3 regions of the Providencia sp. Marseille-Q8014 genome follow, and region 3 is predicted to be linked to each of the others. Evidence: predicted binding sites of a transcription regulator. Region 3 holds the regulator's gene; each other region holds the start of a gene.
The links. The regulator PurR, encoded in region 3, represses purine synthesis genes. The targets are predictions, from matches to a motif close to CANGCAAACGTTTGCNTG.
Positions count from the first base shown of each region.

Region 1: purM (phosphoribosylformylglycinamidine cyclo-ligase) is a predicted target of PurR. The motif match lies at 3,042-3,059, and genes of this name have one in related genera.
Region 2: purL (phosphoribosylformylglycinamidine synthase) is a predicted target of PurR. The motif match lies at 1,800-1,817, and genes of this name have one in related genera.

Region 1 is NZ_CBCOPT010000001.1:1,999,280-2,004,079, reverse strand. Features, by position in the region: gene hda (DnaA inactivator Hda) at 1-575, opposite strand, end outside; gene uraA (uracil permease) at 692-1,993, opposite strand; gene upp (uracil phosphoribosyltransferase) at 2,058-2,684, opposite strand; gene purM (phosphoribosylformylglycinamidine cyclo-ligase) at 3,123-4,163, shown strand; gene purN (phosphoribosylglycinamide formyltransferase) at 4,163-4,798, shown strand.
Region 2 is NZ_CBCOPT010000001.1:1,611,894-1,616,693, forward strand. Features, by position in the region: gene mltF (membrane-bound lytic murein transglycosylase MltF) at 1-1,455, opposite strand, end outside; gene purL (phosphoribosylformylglycinamidine synthase) at 1,901-4,800, shown strand, end outside.
Region 3 is NZ_CBCOPT010000001.1:2,515,233-2,520,032, forward strand. Features, by position in the region: gene ACWPW6_RS11045 (Grx4 family monothiol glutaredoxin) at 71-418, opposite strand; gene sodB (superoxide dismutase [Fe]) at 922-1,500, shown strand; gene cydH (cytochrome bd-I oxidase subunit CydH) at 1,578-1,661, opposite strand; gene purR (HTH-type transcriptional repressor PurR) at 1,943-2,968, shown strand; gene punR (DNA-binding transcriptional activator PunR) at 2,969-3,874, opposite strand; gene punC (purine nucleoside transporter PunC) at 3,998-4,800, shown strand, end outside.

The sequences.
Region 1 (4,800 bases), 520 kb from region 3:
CATACATCTTCTGGTAATTCAAAACCACGCATCCTAGCGCGTAGCTGCAACGCACAGATTTTGTCTTCATCACTCAGTGGATGCAGTTTATAAATTTGCCCCCAATCTAGACGAGAAGCTAAGTCAGGAAGAGAAAGTTCAATTTGCCTTGGTGGCCTATCACCTGTGATCAACAAGCAGGTACGACCGATTTCTAAAATACGGTTATACAAATTAAAAATCGCCATTTCCCATTCAGGATCACCCGCAATACACTGAATGTTATCGATACAAACCAAAGAAAGGTGTTCCATACCTTCCAAAACTTCAGGAACAAAATAGGCACGTTTATCGAGTGGTACATACCCTACCGCCATATCTTGTTCGGAAAGTTCAGCGCAAGCGGCATGCAATAGATGGCTTTTTCCTCCACCTTCACGAGACCAGTAATAAATATAGCTACCGTGGGGTTGATTAATGGCGAGTTTAATCGCAGACAACAACGCTTCATTTTCGCCTGCATAAAAGCTAGCAAACGTTTCATCATCAGGTAGATAGAGTGGTAGTGAAAGTTGCGATGGCGTGTTCAGAAGCACCTCTGGCTGTGCAAAACAATTAACAGTAGAAAGTTTACCATAAATTTCAAGCATAAATGAACAAGAAGAAACTCAATTGCCGATGCTTTCATCACATCGGCAATTGCAGATTGCTTTTATTTCTTAGACTGGTGAGTCTCTATTTCTTCAAGGTCTGACGTTACAAATTGTTTTTCAGGGCGCACAAAAGTAATAAAACGGAATACTAAAGCCATCACAATACCAACAATTGTTGCTAAGGCCATGCCTTTCAGTTCCGCTTGACCGATATGGATCACCGCCCCACTGACACCAATGATTAAGATGACAGAGGTTAGGATTAAGTTTTGCGGTTTATTATAATCAACCTTCGAGTCAATAAGAACACGAATACCGGACGCTCCAATGACACCATAAAGTAATAATGAAACCCCACCCATAACAGGTACTGGCACTAGCTGAATCGCAGCGGCTAATTTACCTACACACGAAAGCAAAATAGCAATCACAGCCGCACCACCGATAACCCACGTACTGTAAACCTTAGTAATTGCCATGACCCCGATATTTTCACCATACGTGGTATTCGGTGTTGAGCCAAAAAAGCCAGAAATGACAGTAGAAAAACCATTTGCAAACATAGAACGGTGCAAACCAGGATTTTTCATTAAATCACGCTCAACAATATTTGCCGTCACAACTAAGTGACCAACGTGCTCAGCAATGACAACTAACGCAGCAGGTAAGATAGTTAAGATAGCGAACCATTCAAAACGTGGTGTATAAAAAGTCGGTATTGCAAACCATGGCGCTTCAATGACAGGTGTAAAATCGACAATCCCCATAAAATAAGACAACGCATATCCCGCCAAGAAACCAATTAAGATAGGAATAATGGATAAAAAGCCGCGGAAGACAACAGCACACAACACGGTCACCACCAGTGTGGTAATCGAAATGATTAAGGTACTTGAATCGACTGGAGCGCCTTCTTTAGGCAACAAACCCGCCATTCCCGCGGCTGTTTGTGCTAATTCGAGGCCGATAACCGCAACAATGGCGCCCATTGCCGCGGGTGGAAACATAACATTTATCCAACCTCGACCCGCAACTTTGACAATTAACGCCACAATACAGAATAAGACACCACAAATAATAAAGCCGCCTAATGCCAATTCATAACCAAGAGGTAGCAAAATCATCACGGGTGAAATAAAAGCGAAACTGGAACCTAAATACGCAGGGATCTTCCCTTTACAGATAAATAGATAAAGTAAGGTGCCAATACCGTTAAACAACAAAATCGTTGCTGGGTTAACACCAAATAAAATAGGTACAATCACTGTCGCGCCAAACATGGCAAATAAATGTTGAAAACTTAGCGGTATGGTTTGTAGTAGTGGTGGCCTTTCTTCAACACTAATCGCACGACGTGTCATTTTTTCATCCCCTTAATGCATTTTTATCATCAAAAAAAAGCCGACTTCTAAAGTCGGCTAATTATTATTTAGTACCAAATATCTTATCGCCAGCATCACCTAGCCCAGGAACAATATAGCCATGTTCATTTAGGTATTGATCAATGGACGCGGTATAGAGCTCGACATCTGGGTGAGCTTCTTCAAGTGCTTTAATCCCTTCAGGTGCTGCAACCAGCACTAATACTTTAATTGATTTACAGCCCGCATTTTTCAACAGGTCGATCGTGGCGATCATTGACCCACCCGTTGCCAGCATTGGGTCAACCACCAAAGCCATACGCTCATCAATATTGGAAACTAATTTTTGGAAGTAAGAGACAGGTTTAAAGGTTTCTTCATCACGATACACACCGACAACACTGATTCGAGCGCTTGGAATACTTTCTAGAACGCCATTCATCATGCCGATACCTGCACGGAGAATAGGTACAACAGTGATTTTTTTCCCTTTAATTTGCTCTATTTCTACAGGACCACACCAACCTTCAATGGTAACTCTCTCAGTTTCTAGGTCAGCGGTTGCTTCATAAGTTAGTAGGCTACCAACCTCTGAGGCCAGTTCACGAAAGCGTTTAGTGCTTATATCATGATCTCGCATCAGGCCGAGTTTATGTTTAACGAGAGGGTGTTTTACCTCAACGATCTTCATGGAATTCTCCTACTATTTTAGACGTCAGCGCACAAAAAAATCGCGGGATTATACCTCTTTTTATGGAAGATGCCACTATGCCATGTTTGATTGATGTCAAAACAATCAGAAATAGCTTATTTTTAAACTCACCATTTCACTCAATATGCCAATAGCACATTCCACTACCTTGAACCGAATAACCGCATGCATGCAATGAAATATATTCAATAAAATCACAATGTAAAATTATAGATGCTCAATCGCATTTTACCTTATGTAAACGGTATAAATATTTGCAACAAGCATTCCCCCATAAACACTAAAGCTTAATTTCGCTACGATAAAAAACACGATGATGATTTCATTCATAAAGCTATCGCAAACGTTTGCTTAGCCTGTTAGAATAGCGTTTATTGAAGTCTATTTTTCCAAAACACAATTGCCTTGGGGGCCGTAGTGACTGATAAAACCTCTCTCAGCTATAAAGATGCCGGTGTTGACATTGATGCAGGTAATGCATTGGTTGAACGTATTAAAGGCGTAGTGAAAGAAACTCGCCGACCAGAAGTTATGGGAGGATTGGGAGGGTTTGGTGCGTTATGTTCCCTGCCACAAAAATACCGGGAACCTGTGTTAGTTTCAGGTACAGATGGCGTTGGTACTAAACTGCGCCTTGCAATGGATTTAAAACGCCACGACACGATCGGCATCGACTTGGTCGCTATGTGCGTTAATGACTTAATTGTACAAGGTGCCGAACCGCTATTTTTCTTGGATTATTACGCAACAGGCAAGCTGGATGTTGATACCGCAGCAAGTGTGATCACAGGTATCGCAGAAGGTTGTAAACAATCAGGTTGTGCCCTTGTCGGGGGAGAAACCGCGGAAATGCCCGGTATGTACCACGGTGAAGACTATGATGTTGCTGGATTCTGCGTTGGTGTTGTTGAACGTTCCGAGATCATTGATGGTAGCAAGGTTAGTGCCGGTGATGCACTGATCGCATTAGCATCAAGTGGCCCCCACTCTAATGGTTACTCATTAGTACGTAAAATTCTTGAAGTGAGTCAAACCGACCCAGAATCAACAGACCTTGAAGGTCAATCACTGGCTGACCACCTATTAGCACCAACTCGTATTTATGTAAAAAACGTCCTTGAGCTGATTGAAAAATGTGATATCCACGCAATCGCACACATCACTGGCGGTGGTTTCTGGGAAAATATTCCTCGTGTATTGCCTGAAAATACACAAGCACAAATTGATAAAGCGAGTTGGCAATGGCCTGCGGTATTCAATTGGTTACAAAAAGCAGGCAGTGTGACAGATCACGAAATGTATCGCACCTTTAACTGTGGTGTCGGCATTATTATTGCCTTACCACAAAATGACGTTGATGCGGCACTCACGCTGCTCAACGGTTTAGGTGAAAAAGCATGGCAAATCGGTTCTATTGCTCAGCTTCCTGCGGGTGAAGAACAGGTTGTTATCCGCTAATGAAAAAAATTGTTGTTCTTATTTCAGGCAGCGGCAGTAATTTACAATCGCTGATTGATGCGACGTCCAATGGCCTTCAGGCGCAGATAGTGGCTGTCATCAGTAATCAACCCGATGCTTATGGGTTGATTCGTGCACAAAAGGCAGGGATCCCTGCCTTAACGCTAAGTGCAAAATCATTGGCAAGTCGTGAAGAATATGACGCTGCATTGATGGCAATGATGGATGGATATCAGCCTGATTTAGTGGTGCTTGCTGGGTTCATGCGCATCTTAACGGCGGACTTCGTGAAACATTACGCGGGAAAAATGCTGAATATTCACCCTTCTCTATTACCGAAGTACCCCGGATTACATACCCACCGCAAGGCAATAGAGAACGGCGATAGCGAACATGGGACTTCCGTGCATTTTGTCACTGAAGAGCTAGACGGCGGTCCTGTGATATTACAAGCCAAAGTGCCTATTTTTGCAGAGGATAGTGAAGAAGCGGTTGTAGAGCGAGTGAAAGCACAAGAGCACAATATTTATCCACTTGTTGTGCAATGGTTTATCGATGACCGTTTAGTCATGAAAGATAATCTTGCTTATTTAGATGGTCAATGTTTACCACCACAAGGCTATGCAAATGAATAGCC
Region 2 (4,800 bases), 900 kb from region 3:
CGGCGGCACGTTATCGACGATTGTTTCCGGATCCCCTGACGTCTCAGTGCTTTCAGTTTTGTCATTGGGGCTGTGAGGGGAGACAAGCGGTGGAAATAAAATCAATGATTTTTCGGCAATAGCCAATGCACGTTGCTTCTTATCTTGATTTTGTAAATAGCCGACTAAGCTTTGATGGTAGCGACGAATGTTTTCAACATAGCGATAGGCTTCATGCCCTCGCGCATAACCATAGTTAAGCTGTGAATAATACTTTTTTTGAGTTAACAGAGGGAGTCTCGATTTTACATCTAACCAGCGGTCTGGGTCTCCACCTTGTAATTCAGTTAGTTTTCTGACATCTTGCATATGGCCATACCCCATATTATAGGCGGCCAGTGCAAACCAAATTCTATCATCATCGGCGATAGAAACTGGAAGGCGTTGCATTAAATATTCCAAATATGCAGCTCCGCCTTTAATACTCTCTTCAGGATCTAATCTATCTGCAACGCCCATTGTTTCGGCGGTTGGTTTGGTGAGCATCATGAGCCCACGAACCCCTGTTGGTGATGTCGCCAACGGATCCCAATGCGATTCTTGCCACGCAATAGCCGCTAATAGTTTCCAATCAAGCGCCGTAGCATATTTTTCAAACAGTGGTTGATAAGTAGGAAGTTTTTTATTGATAGCATTGATAAATGACATGGTATCAAAGTAGTCAAATGAACCGACATGGCTAAAATATTTTTCATCGAGCCTTGCGAGCAAATCGGATTCATTGCTGGCATTAAAAAAATCAAGTAGAGCAGCGTTCAAGCTATCATCATTAAGGCGTTTCATATACCAAGTGATGGCATGGTCATCGACTAAATCGAATCCGACCGCAATTTCAGGATGAATACGTTGTTGTAATGCAACAGAAATAGAGTCTTCTAGCGTATAGTCAATCAGCCCTTCCGCCACCATCTCTAATAGCTGGCTAGTTGTGTATTCGGTTGTTTCTTCCCAAACCAACTCAGGATGTTTTTCAGCCGCCATTTTGAGGGTACTAGCATGAGCAGAACCTGCCATCACGACGAGCTTACCGTTAATATCCTCAAAACTTTTAGGGCGTGTAGAGCCTTTTCGGTAAACCAGTTGCTGTGTGACATTGAGATAGCTAGGCCCTGTTTTCATTTTTTTCAGCCTATCTTTATTATAGAGCAATCCAGCAACACCAATATCTGCATTGCCATTCTCAATATCATCGAAAATTAGCTCAACGGTTGGTCGCAGGGTGATGTTCAATTTAACGCCGAGATAGTCGGCAAAGCTTTGAACAAGCTCATAATCAAAACCATGCAAGTTTGCTTCGTCATCTTGATAGATCAACGGAGAACTAATTGCACTCACTCGTAGCTCACCGCGAGAGATGATTTGGTTGAGCTGATTGTCTTGCGTATTGGGCCAACGGAGATTAAGTCCAATAATCATGGCCGCTAAAAGCGCAACAATCACAATGATTAAATAGTTAACCTTTATGTTATTCAAGAAAATATCTCATATGTATACCCTCTGAACTTTTCATTGCTTTATCAATTGAGCAAATTAAGTTGCCATCCGAATATTTCATTATAGTGGCGCTAAGAAACTTTGCTGCCTACTTGTGGCTCGGAAAACCATGAGGGGTTTTATGCCGGTGTTGTTGTAAAAAAATAATTATAAGTAATGGTTATATTTCCAGTGTTTGGACATTTTGCTCAACAATTATGATCCGTGCAACCAATATTGTGCTATTTCATTCCTAATAATTTTTAGCGGTTTGCTTTATTTTTAGTCACGCAAACGGTTTCGTATTGATTCGCATTGCTCTATAATGTCTCCCAGTTCCCCTGCTTTTATGATCAGGGCTGGCGTTTAAATGAGAGAAATTATGACTATGGAAATTTTGCGTGGTTCACCTGCTCTATCAGCATTTCGTATTACTCGCCTTTTGGCGTTGTTTGCTGAAAAACAGCTTCCTGTTACGGATATTTATGCTGAATATATGCACTTCGCTGAACTATCAGCACCTTTGAGTGATAGCGAGCAAGGCAAATTGCGTAGTTTGCTAAAATATGGACCTTCTCTCGCGGAGCATGAGCCATTTGGCACACTGATATTAGTGACCCCACGCCCTGGTACCATTTCTCCTTGGTCATCCAAAGCGACTGACATTGCACATAATTGTGGTTTACCTCAAGTCGAAAGAATTGAACGTGGTCTCGCTTATTATGTGCAGGCGGATGCTTTATCACAGGCACAATGGCAAGCCATTGCGGCACTGCTTCATGACCGCATGATGGAAACGGTTTTTAGCGACTTTGAGCAGGCTCAAGCGCTTTTTGTTCATCATCAACCACAGCCAATGAAAGTTATCGATATCATTCGCTTAGGGCGTTCAGCACTTGAAAAAGCGAATATCGAAATGGGGTTAGCGCTGGCTGATGATGAAATCGACTATTTGTTTGATGCATTTACAGGATTAAAACGTAACCCAACAGATGTTGAGTTATATATGTTTGCACAAGCAAACTCAGAACACTGCCGCCATAAAATTTTTAATGCTGACTGGATCATTGATGGTGAAAAACAGCCGAAATCGCTGTTTAAAATGATTAAAAACACCTTCGAGACAACACCTGATTATGTTTTATCGGCTTATAAAGATAATGCCGCAGTGATGGAAGGCTCTTCTGTAGGGCGTTTCTTCCCTGAACCAGAAGGTCGCACTTATCGTTATCATCAAGAAGATGCTCATATTTTGATGAAAGTGGAAACGCATAACCACCCAACAGCAATTTCACCGTGGCCAGGTGCTGCAACAGGCTCTGGTGGTGAAATTCGTGATGAAGGTGCAACAGGCCGTGGGGCAAAACCAAAAGCAGGGTTAGTGGGTTTCTCCGTGTCTAACCTCCGTATCCCGGGATTTGAGCAGCCTTGGGAAGAAGATTTCGGTAAACCAGAACGCATTGTTACTGCACTCGATATTATGCTTGAAGGGCCACTAGGGGGGGCCGCATTTAATAATGAATTTGGCCGCCCAGCGCTTTTAGGCTATTTCCGTACCTATGAAGAAAAGGTCAATAGCCACAACGGTGAAGAGCTACGAGGCTACCATAAACCGATTATGCTAGCGGGGGGGATTGGTAATATTCGCGCTGATCATGTCCAAAAAGGGGAGATCCCAGTTGGTGCAAAACTGATTGTGCTTGGTGGCCCATCAATGAACATTGGGCTTGGCGGTGGTGCAGCCTCTTCAATGGCCTCGGGTCAATCCGATGCGGATCTGGATTTTGCGTCAGTACAGCGTGATAACCCTGAAATGGAGCGTCGCTGCCAAGAAGTGATCGATAATTGCTGGCAGTTAGGTGATAACAACCCAATTCTCTTTATTCATGACGTTGGTGCGGGTGGTTTATCTAATGCAATGCCTGAACTCGTGAGTGATGGTGGCCGAGGTGGTTGTTTTGAATTACGCAAAATTCTTAATGATGAACCGGGCATGAGTCCATTAGAAGTCTGGTGTAATGAATCACAAGAACGTTATGTATTAGCGGTAGCCCCTGAACAAATGCCCCTATTTACCGCCATTTGTGAACGTGAGCGTGCTCCTTTTGCTGTGATTGGTGAAGCCACTGAGCAGCGTGAGCTCGTGTTGAAAGATGAGCATTTTAATAATCAGCCTATCGATATGCCTCTGGATGTGCTACTCGGTAAAACCCCTAAAATGCTGCGAAATGTCGACACATTAAAAGCACAACCCGATGCGCTAGATAGAACATCGATTAATTTAAATGAAGCGGTTAAGCGCGTTTTACACCTGCCTGCTGTGGCAGAAAAGACCTTTTTAATCACCATTGGTGACCGTAGCGTAACGGGAATGGTTGCGCGTGACCAAATGGTTGGGCCATGGCAGATCCCTGTCGCCGATTGTGCCGTGACGACTGCTAGCCTAGATAGTTATTATGGCGAAGCGATGTCTATTGGTGAGAGAACACCTATTGCATTACTGGATTTTGCCGCTTCTGCTCGCATGGCGGTTGGTGAAGCGTTAACGAATATCGCTTGTGCGTATGTGCAAGACCTTAAACGTGTGAAACTGTCTGCTAACTGGATGTCGGCAGCCGGTCACCCTGGTGAAGATGCAGGTTTATATCAAGCGGTTAAGGCGGTTGGTGAAGAATTATGTCCTGCTCTGGGATTAACTATTCCAGTAGGTAAAGACTCTATGTCAATGAAAACGCGCTGGCACGAAAATGGGGCAGAGCGTGAGATGACTTCACCATTGTCATTGATTATTAGTGCATTTGGTCGCGTTGAAGATGTGCGTTTGACCGTGACCCCAGAATTAAAACAACAGCCTGATTCTGCATTGATGCTGATTGACCTTGGGCAAGGACATAATGCTCTAGGTGGTTCTGCACTTGCTCAAGTTTATCGCCAGTTGGGCAATAAAGCGCCCGATGTTCGTGATCCTAAACTGCTGTCAGGCTTCTTTACGGCTATCCAAAGCTTATTATCAGAGCAAAAGCTATTAGCTTATCACGACCGTTCTGATGGTGGTTTGTTTGTCACATTAGCGGAAATGGCCTTTGCTGGTCACTGCGGTATTAACGTGGATATCAGTGAATTTGATGAGGATATTTTAGCCGCATTGTTTAATGAAGAGTTAGGTGCGGTAATCCAAATTAAACAACAAGATAGACCGTATGTTGAAGCTTGCTTTGCGGATGCTGGCTTGGGTGAGTGCCTACATTATTTAGGCACAGTAACGCAAGAGGATGCGTTAGTGATTAA
Region 3 (4,800 bases):
CGCATTAGCTTAACCTATGGGGCTAATACGGTTTTTTAGATTTACTCGGCGTTCTTAACTAAGCAGATACTTACTCCGCACGAGTCTCATCCGCAGAGCGATACTTATCAGCAGTTTCTTTAATCAGTGACTGGAGTTCACCGCGCTGATACATTTCCATGATGATATCGCAACCGCCTACTAGCTCACCATCAACCCATAATTGTGGGAAAGTTGGCCAATTAGCGTATTTTGGTAGTTCTGCACGAATATCTGGATTTTGCAGAATATCGACATAAGCGAAACGTTCACCACAAGCAGATAAAGCTTGAACTGCCTGAGCAGAAAAACCACAGCTAGGGAGCTTAGGAGAGCCTTTCATGTACAGAAGGATTGGGTTTTCTTTAATTTGGCGCTCGATTCTTTCAATTGTCGTCATTTTTACTTCCTTAGAACATGGGTGCTGATTTGCAGTCAGTCGCCATCGTCAGCCATTTTCTCAACGATGGCGACTAAGCTAGAATATTTGACCGGAATGTTAAAACGTGATTGTTTCATACAATATGCCAGTTTTACAGGGGTATTACTATAGCACTCCAAGCTGGAAAAAGGGATTTTTTCTAGAATCCCGTTTTAAGTTACACGAACTTCCTTCAGCAAGGCAGAAAAGCGCGATCTTAAACTCTATTGATTAAGATAATTATCTCTATGATTTTAAGGTGTTTTTGTTGAAAAAATTTGGTAATATATGACGCAGAATATCCATGCCTATAACTCGGCAAGCATCTCATGCTATTATTAATCTATTAAAGAATAAGCAAGACCGCATGAACGTTCGGTTCGTGTATAACTCATAGCAAGATATACGTATTAAATTATTTGCTCACTTTTATGAGCACCACACCCATATGTGTTGTTTTAAACGCAAACAAGGAGTACGCAATGTCATTTGAACTTCCCGCTCTACCTTATGCTAAAAATGCGCTAGAACCTTATATCTCGGAAGAAACCTTAGAGTATCACTATGGTAAACACCATAATACCTATGTTGTTAATCTCAACAATTTAGTCAAAGGTACGGCTTTCGAAGGTAAATCACTGGAAGAGATCATCAAGACTTCAGATGCGGGTATTTTTAATAACGCCGCACAGGTTTGGAACCATACTTTTTACTGGCACTGCTTAGCACCAAATGCGGGTGGAGAACCAACCGGTAAAGTTGCTGAAGCCATTAATAAAGCTTTTGGTTCTTTCGCTGAATTCAAACAACAGTTCACAGATGCTGCGATTAAAAATTTCGGTGCCGGTTGGACTTGGCTGGTTCAAAAAACCGATGGCAGCTTAGCTATTGTGAATACATCAAATGCGGCAACCCCTATCTCTGGTGATGATAAACCTATCCTCACTGTCGATATTTGGGAACACGCTTATTACATTGATTACCGTAATGCGCGCCCTAAATACCTAGAGAACTTCTGGGCCTTAGTCAACTGGAAATTCGTTGAAGAAAACCTCGCTTAATCATTTTCTTTAGAGAATAGCTAAAGGGCGAGTCAATACTCGCCCTTCTTAATTTCACCTTTAATTAAACAGTAAAATTAAAAAATATGTACTGCAAAAGCAATGATCACAGCCAAAGAACCTAACGCTGCTAATAGTCCAAATTTAAAATCTGTATCCATGAGTCCCTCTCATCATAACGAACAGTTAACCAGCAAAATAACCATAACTTATACATGGTTAAATAAGTATGACATGACGATTTATAAAAACCAGTGTCTATATCACAGGTTATAACATCAATTATTTCTTTTGTTTTTGCGCTAGATCAGACAAAATCGATAACTAATCGCTAAATTATTGCCAGTTAAGGCACTATGCCTCAATATGTAGGTAATATTAGGTAATTTTTTAATAAGAATTCATAACAAGACCGATTATTGGTCAGGAGTTTTTTTTTCCCATGGCAACGATTAAAGATGTGGCGAAGCGCGCTGGCGTCTCCACCACAACCGTATCCCATGTAATAAACAAAACGCGCTTCGTAGCTGATGATACTAAAGCGGCTGTTTGGGCTGCGATAAAAGAACTCAACTATTCACCGAGTGCTGTTGCTCGTAGTTTGAAAGTTAATCATACAAAATCAATTGGCCTACTCGCGACATCAAGTGAGGCGCCTTATTTTGCTGAAGTGATTGAGTCAGTCGAGAATAGTTGCTATGAGAAAGGTTATACCCTTATTTTATGTAACTCTCATAATAACTTAGGTAAGCAACAAGCTTACTTACAAATGCTTGCGCAAAAGCGTGTTGATGGGCTACTCGTCATGTGTTCTGAATATCCCGATAAACTAATCCATATGCTGGAAGATTATCGCAATATTCCTATGGTCGTCATGGACTGGGGCACTTCCCGTGGTGATTTTACCGACAGTATCATTGATAACTCTTTTCATGGCGGTTACCTCGCAGGTCGTTATTTAATTGATCGTGGTCACCGTGACATCGGCGTGATCCCTGGCTCTTTAGAACGCAACACCGGTATTGGTCGACTGACGGGTTTTAAAAAAGCCATGGAAGAAGCGAAAGTGACTTTACGTGATGAATGGATCGTGCAAGGCGACTTTGAACCAGAATCTGGTTATAAAGCAATGATGCAGATCTTAAGCAATAAGCAAAAACCTACTGCCGTGTTCTGTGGCGGTGACATTATGGCGATGGGCGCAATTTGCGCTGCGGATGAGATGGGATTGCGTGTTCCTCAAGACATTTCTATCATTGGCTATGATAATGTGCGCAATGCGCGTTATTTTACTCCCGCGTTGACGACTATCCACCAGCCTAAAGAGCGTCTAGGCCAGATGGCATTCGCTATGCTGCTTGATCGTATTGTGAACAAGCGCGAAGATGCACAAACGATTGAAGTCCATCCTCGCCTAGTTGAGCGTCGTTCTGTTGCTGACGGACCATTTATTGACTACCGTCGTTAATTAAGGCGCTAACCATTCGGCGTTGAGTGTTTCACTATCCCCAAGATATTCAAGTAACCAACTCAACGCCGGTGATGTATTCTTTTCCACCCACGTTAAACAGCAAGGACTCGGAGGGAATGGCTGAGATAGCTGCAATTGGGCTAATTTCCCCTCATCACAAAAGGGCTTTGCTCGGTGCTCAGGTACCATGCCAACACATAAGCCATTAACAAGACATGTCATACCATTTTCCCAAAAAGGCACCACTAAACGCCGCTGATTATCTAATGCCCATGTATCTCTTTTCGGCAAGTTACGTGAGGTATCTTCAAGGCATAAACTTGGGTATTCGCGCATTTGATCGTCTGTCAATTTTCCTTTTAGCTGTGCCAGAGGATGGTTTGGACTGGCCACACAACGCCATGACATAAACCCCATATCACGAAAACTATAACGCTCTCCGATGGGTGAAGCGCGCGTCGCACCAATCGCAACATCAACACGCCCATCGGCGAGTGCATCCCATACGCCGTTAAACACTTCAGGATGAATATATAATTCGATATCAGGAAAATGACGATAGAAATCTAAGATCAGTTGCTCTGTTCGCTGAGGTTTGACAATACAATCTACCGCGATACTAAACTGCCCTCGCCAACCATTTGCTGCCTGTTGACATTGGTGACGCGTTTGTATCATTTTTTTGATAACGGAGCGACTTTGCTTGATGAAAATCTCCCCTGCCTCAGTTAAGGCAACATCGCGGTGACGACGTTCAAAGATAGGTACAGCAAGCCATTCCTCTACTTGCTTAACCGTATAGCTAATTGCAGAAGGAACACGATGCAGTTCTTCCGCAGCGCCACTAAAACTTCCCGTTCTTGCAACGGCATCAATAACTTCTAGAGCATGAGCTGACCACATAATGATACCCTTCAAAAATTTTGATAGCAGATTCCAAATATTACCGTTTCACAATGTAAAAATACAACCTATAAAATAGAGTCTCTGTTAACAATTATGTAAATTCTGGATAAGTAAGCTTCCATGACAAATTCTGCGACAAAAAACTCCCCAGGCTTTATGCTTTACCTTGCTGGTTTGAGTATGCTTGGTTTTTTAGCCATCGATATGTACCTGCCTGCATTTGGTTCAATGCAAACGGCATTAAACACTTCTGAAGGTGCGATTAGTGCTTCTTTGAGCATTTTCTTAGCTGGTTTTGCCTTTGCACAACTTTTGTGGGGGCCATTATCTGACAAACTGGGACGCAAACCGATATTGATCGCAGGTTTATCGTTATTCATTGTGAGCTGTTTAGGCATTTTATGGGTAACGGATGCGACTCAACTCCTTATTTTGCGTTTTTTACAGGCGGTTGGCGTCTGTAGTGCGGCTGTGCTCTGGCAAGCTCTGGTCATTGACCGCTATGATGCTGCGAGCACTCAAAAAGTCTTTGCTTCGATTATGCCTTTAGTGGCTCTTTCTCCGGCTTTAGCACCGTTATTAGGTGCATGGGTTCTTGAACATTATAATTGGGAAATTATTTTTATTGTCTTAATGGCTGTTGGTATTTTATTGTTAATTCCAACCCTGTTATTGAAAAAGAATCCTTCAAAAGACATGACGGTGGATTCCCATGACCAAGAATCTATTTCGTTTTTAAAACTACTGGGTTCACGTATCTATAGTGGTAACGTGTTAGTCTACGCTTCATGTAGTGCGGGTTTTTTTGCTTGGTTAACAGGTTCACCATTTATTTTAAGAAATATGGGTTTTAACCCTGCTGATATTGGTTTGAGCTACATCCCACAAACGCTAGCATTTATTATTGGTGGCTATGGCTGCCG